2 linked regions of the Saccharicrinis fermentans DSM 9555 = JCM 21142 genome follow. Each later gene encodes a partner of the first gene's protein in a complex. Links are inferred from orthologs where the notes say so. Each region holds a gene or a part of one and is shown on either strand. Other genes may lie near its edges.

Region 1 (2,932 bases):
AATTCAACACAGTCCATCAAAAACAAACATTACCCTGGTCCTCATGAGGACTTTCCACCCGACATTAATTCAGTAATGACCCGATACCTAGGATACTGATCCAGGATTATTTTAATAAAAACGGTAATAGGAATAGACAATATAAGGCCGGGGATACCCCAGATATATCCCCAAAACATCAACATAACCAATATAGTAATTACATTCACAGAAAAGGTTTTGCCCATAAAAACAGGTTCCAACACCCCTCCCATCAATACCTGGACTGCAGTTATCGCAAGCACAAAAAACAGAAGGGTACTCATGGGTTCTATTTCAACAAAAGCGAATAAGGAGAGCAATACCACTGAAATAACAGAACCAATCATTTGAACAAAATTAATCACAAAGGCAAAGAGTCCCCAAAATATGGGAAAACTAACATCAAAAGCCAGACAAGCCAGACCAAAACCAACACCAGTTAGCAAACTTATGGCAAACTTAACAATCACGAACTTAATAATATCCTTTTCAATCTTTCGGAATATTTTAACGGAAGAATGACGAACTTTAATCAAGGTACTATTCAGTAATTTCTCAAAATTAACAGAACCCGAAAGCAACAATACCACAAAAAAGGCGGTCATCAAGGTACCCGACAGTAGATTACTAATAAAGTCAAGCGAAAATCCAATACTATCCATCACGTTACCACCTTTAAAGTAATGCAGCAAAACATTATCTCCTTTAATACGATTAACGCCAAAGAAATTTTCAATCATCACAACCAAGTCGATCAATTTTGTTTCTGCTTTTTCAAAAAACAAGTTATCAGCCGCCATAATTTCGTTGCTGGTCAATTTAATGAGTTCACCCGCAAACTTAAATGCAGCGATCAGTAGTAACACAACAAAAAAGACGCTCAACCATTTGGGCACATTTTTTTTATCAAACCAGCGCATCAAAGGCAATAGCAACAGAGCAATAAACATAGCAGAAACCAAAGGCACAAAGATAAAAGAGAGTGTCTTCAGCAGGTAAAACATAAGCGGAATAACAATCAGCAATAAAAATGTATTGGTAGTTTTTAGGTCTTTCATATGTTTATAATTTGTTTCTTAATAGTCATATGGAACTCGCCGTGATAATCATTCACCTGTGTGAGAGATCACTCTCATGGCTCGTTTCATATAATGACAATAAAAATCGTTTTTTGAAAAAATAAAAGAAAAAATAGGCATACCCAATGCGCATCATTTGCTTAGGGCCAATAAGCTATTCATATTTTGCATAAAATTTCAGAGTAATTCACTGCGAAGCACTCACTTTGATTTCTCTTGACCCATCATCCAGAACGCTGATGGTCACATCGTATCTATTTTCGGGAAGCAAGGATGCTATTTTCTCGGGCCATTCCACAAAGCAATAATGCGATGAGTAGAAATAATCCTCATAGCCTAAATCAAAAGCTTCCTCTTCCTCTTTTAAACGATAAAAATCAAAATGATAGATGACATCATCACCCACTGTATTATACTCGTTAACAATGGAAAAAGAAGGACTATTAACCACATCAACCACTTGTAACTGCTTACACAATGCTTGAATAAAAGTTGTTTTGCCAGCTCCCATGCTGCCATAAAAGCAAAAAACTGCCGGCTCTGCATACGCTTGCAAAAAAGCCTCTGCAACAACATTTATCCTATCTAGTGAAGAAATTAAAAATTTACTCATCAATTAAAAATTGCTATTTGTTTTATTTGAGCGACCAGTATCACTCAATGATTCTTTGGTGACAATACCACATATGGAATCAACATTTCTTCCATAGACACTCCCCCATGCTGGAAAGTATCCTTATAGTAACTCACATAATGGTTATAATTATTCGGATAAGCAAAAAAATCCTCATTGGTTGCAAATATATAACTTGTTGACACATTTACCTTGGGTAATTGAACTTCTTCTGGTTTAACAAGCTCAAATACTTCCTTGGCTTTATAATTCAGATTTTTCCCTTGTTTATAGCGCAAGTTGGTTGTTGTAGTACGGTCTCCTACTACTTTAATGGGATTTTTCACCCGAATAGTGCCATGATCTGTAGTAATAATCACCTTCACATCTTCATGCTCCAACTTATCCAGTAGCTCTTTCATCACCGAATGAAGAAACCACGATCGACTGAGCGAACGATAGGCCGACTCATCATAGGCCAGTTCCTTTATCATCTTACTCTCTGTACGTGCATGTGATAGCATATCCACAAAGTTAAACACCACCACTGCCAAATCATCATTTAATAAATTGGCATAATTATCAATTAATTGCTTCCCTGTATCAATATTACTCACCTTTAGATACGAATAACGATACTGTTTACGAAAACGCTCAAAGAAAGTACCTATCAACTGTTCTTCAAACTGATTTTTACTCCCCTCCTCATGCTCATCAATCCAATACTGCCCATACATTTTTTTTATTTGTGCTGGCATTAGTCCTGCAAACAAGCTATTACGAGCATAATGCGTAGCAGTAGGCAAAATACTACTATAGATTTCCTCTTCCTCCAAGCGAAAACCATTCAGCACCTCCTGTTTGAGCATTAACCATTGATCAAATCTAAAATTATCGATCACCAGCATCACCACTTTCTCTCCTTTATCCAGCAAGGGTAAGGTAATTTTTTTCATAAAGTGGTGCGACATTAGTGGAAATTCATCATCGTCCCCTTGGATCCAATTGACATAGTTGCGTTTTATAAACTTAACAAAAGCATGATTGGCTTCAGTCTTCTGCATTTTCAACACCTCATCCATCTCACCTTTGGTATCTTCCAGTTCAATTTCCCAATAAACCAATTGTTTATATATCTCAACCCAGTCATCAAAGCTATAAGAATCATTTATCTTCAATCCAATCTTTCCGAACTCCGTTTGATAAGTACTCGTCGTCT
Region 2 (2,865 bases), 4.9 Mb from region 1 along the record:
ATGTAATGCTGAATTTTTTTAGATTTATGAAGGACTGTTTGGCGATTAGAACAAAATTAGAAAGATGTAAACCAGAGGGTTTTATGTCAAAGGTGCCATTGGCTTCTTTGATAACGAGTCCGGACTGTTCATGTGCCGAGAAATTCTTGATGCGAAATGAAAAATGATCCTCTTCCATCTTTATCTTATCCACATATAAGTCCAAAGACGATACCTTTACGTGGTTTGTATTGAATTTAGACTTGGGTGTGGGAGCGTTTTGCCGTACAAAGGAAATAGCGCTGTTTTTTAGTTGGATGCCTTTTATGGCGTATTTCCAGTTGCTTTGCTTGCCCTGTCTGCTGCGAAGTGAGTCTAAAATAAATGAATAATTGTTACTGATAGAATCAGTGGTGATGCTTGTGTTAAGTTGATGGATGGAGATAGCTCCTAAGTAAACCCGCTTGTTAGCGAATACAATACTATCAATTGGAGCAACCAGTTGATCCAGGTATAGTAATGAGTCTTGTTGACTGTCTTTGATCAATACTTCATTTAAAACAAGTTTTTTTATGGGGTAAAAACGAACATTGCCGATGGATACCTCGGCTCCCAGATCATTAGATAGCCTTGTGGTCAGTATATTACCTATGGAGTTTTGGACGCTGGGAATCAGTACCACGAAATATAATAATATCGGGGACATTATCAGCGCAAGTAGGCAATAGAATAATATTTTAAAGGATTTTTTAATAGCTTTGTCGTTTAATTTGCAAAAATAGGTAAAAAGGTCTGAATTAATTACATTAATTAGGGCGAACAAGAAAAATATTGACAAATATTGTGCAAAAAAGAATGTTTATTAGCTAAAGTTTTATGAGTGTATATATTTTAGGAATAGAATCGTCATGTGATGATACTTCTGCGGCTGTGTTTAAAGACGAAACCATATTGTCGAATAGGGTGGCAAATCAGGATGTGCACAAGGATTTTGGGGGAGTGGTTCCTGAGTTGGCTTCGCGGGCACATCAGCAAAATATAATTCCAGTTGTAGATAAAGCATTAAAGGAATCGGGCGTGAAGGCCTGTGATATTGCGGCTGTGGCCTTTACCAGAGGTCCTGGTCTCATGGGGTCGCTTTTGGTGGGTACTTCCTTTGCCAAGGGCTTTGCCTTGGCGCACGATATTCCTCTGGTGGATGTGAATCACCTTCACGCCCATGTGCTGGCACATTTTATTAAAGAACCGGATCAGGATAATAAACATCCGGAGTTTCCATTCTTGTGTTTGTTAGTGTCAGGTGGTAATAGCCAGATTGTATTGGTGAAAGATTATATGAATATGGAAGTGATCGGACAAACCATCGACGATGCAGCCGGGGAAGCATTTGATAAATGTGCCAAGGTGATGGGTCTTCCATACCCGGGAGGACCATGGGTTGATAAGCTGGCAAAAGAAGGAGATCCCCATGCCTTTCAATTTGCGAAACCAAAGATAAAGAATTATGATTATAGTTTTAGTGGGTTGAAAACCTCATTTTTGTATTTTTTGAGAGACCGCATTAAAGAAGATCCAAATTTTATAGAGGCGCATAAAAAAGACCTGTGTGCATCCTTGCAACATACGATAGTGGAAATACTTTTGAATAAATTGGAGAAGGCGGCTGATGATTTGAATATAAGCCAAGTCGCCCTGGCAGGGGGTGTTTCTGCTAACTCAGGATTGCGCATTGGTCTTGAAAAATTGGCCGTTCGTAAAAACTGGATAACTTTTATACCTAAATTTGCGTACACCACAGACAATGCGGCAATGGTAGCCATATCAGGATATTATAAGTATCGAGCAGGGGATTTTGTGAATCATGATGCAGCTCCCTTTTCAAGAGTGGTGTTTTAGTCGCATTGATTTTGTTATTTAAACAGCATATAAGGTAGCTTTATCAAAGCAAACGTTATAGAAAGTTATAAAATAAGGATTGTTTGTTGTTTTTTATAATTTTGTGCAATAATTTGAGGTAATTATGGATGTATCGCTTGTATATCGGAAGAATGAGCGTTTTGTGGAGAAAGCGATTGGTGAAGAAAAAGTGTTGGTTCCGCTAACGGATAATGTGGCTGATATGAATAAGGTCTATAATTTAAACGAAGTGGCCTCGTTTATTTATGATGCCATAGATGGAGTGAAGTCTATGGCAGATTTGAAATCAGTATTGTTAGAAAATTACGAAGTGACTGAGGAAGTGGCTTTGAATGATATTAAGTATTTTATTACCGATATGGTTGATAAAGGTGTTTTATCCATAAAATCATAGTTGAGAATAGAATTTATGATGATGAAAGGGAAAAAATTGACAAAGAAAATATATTCAAAGCCCCAATTAGAGGTTGTTAATGTGGATCATGAGATCTCATTGGTGATGGCAAGTGTTCCGGACCCTGGAGAAGGAGGTGGAGGAGGTGATTTACCAAGTGCTAGTGCTGTGACATCCAGTCCGATTCCGGAATTTAATTCGTCTTCAGAAAGCAGTGTATTTGGAGGAAGTGCTCCGGACTATTCAAACTAGGATGGATGATGGTGGGTGAGCAGTGTTTTAGTGCGCAAATAGCAGACTTACATTTTACTTTCCAATGTCAAGATTCTCGAATTTTCTTGGATCGCCAAGGATCCATTCAAGCCTATTGCATAGATGGGGATGTTGAAAATTCTGATTATTTGTTTTCTTATGCTGTACGATCCGTTATCGATTTATTCGATTATCAACTTACCTTTAGGGGAGAACCCATCAGTAACGATTTTCTTAATTACAGTTGGTATGTGTATACCCTGGGTGAGAAGGTGGCCATACGGGTGGAATTTAAAGATCATTCTGAAATTAAAAGTGTGTTA

The links.
Region 2: the proteins of tsaE (region 1) and tsaD are in contact, whole or in part, in a crystal structure (PDB 6N9A), measured with the Thermotoga maritima proteins. The link is inferred for Saccharicrinis fermentans DSM 9555 = JCM 21142 from one-to-one orthologs. Residues at the interface, in WP_004082108.1 of Thermotoga maritima: Leu37, Gly38, Lys46, Lys57, Val59, Lys60, Ser61, Thr63, Phe64, Thr65, Leu66, Met67, Val69, Pro71, Tyr82, Arg83, Leu84, Asp86, Asp88, Phe89, Asp93, Ile128, Asp130, Glu131, Arg134; in WP_004082750.1 of Thermotoga maritima: Cys10, Asp11, Arg49, His50, Leu82, Gly84, Gly135, Gly136, Glu154, Thr155, Leu156, Asp157, Asp158, Ser159, Glu162, Asp165, Lys166, Arg169, Leu170, Tyr175, Lys213, Thr214, Leu217, Tyr218, Gln221, Arg222, Asn324.

The regions. Positions count from the first base shown.
Region 1 is NZ_KI912107.1:5,243,208-5,246,139, reverse strand. It holds tsaE (tRNA (adenosine(37)-N6)-threonylcarbamoyltransferase complex ATPase subunit type 1 TsaE), read right to left. Parts: upstream 1,714-2,932; coding sequence 1,288-1,713; downstream 1-1,287. Other genes in the region: porX (T9SS response regulator signal transducer PorX), read right to left, coding at 1,758-2,932; CYTFE_RS0121575 (AI-2E family transporter), read right to left, coding at 42-1,079. UniProt on the Escherichia coli protein: Required for the formation of a threonylcarbamoyl group on adenosine at position 37 (t(6)A37) in tRNAs that read codons beginning with adenine.
Region 2 is NZ_KI912107.1:354,899-357,763, forward strand. It holds tsaD (tRNA (adenosine(37)-N6)-threonylcarbamoyltransferase complex transferase subunit TsaD), read left to right. Parts: upstream 1-855; coding sequence 856-1,875; downstream 1,876-2,865. Other genes in the region: CYTFE_RS0101645 (translocation/assembly module TamB domain-containing protein), read right to left, coding at 1-685; CYTFE_RS0101655 (PqqD family protein), read left to right, coding at 2,000-2,290; CYTFE_RS0101660 (hypothetical protein), read left to right, coding at 2,327-2,542; CYTFE_RS24490 (hypothetical protein), read left to right, coding at 2,548-2,865.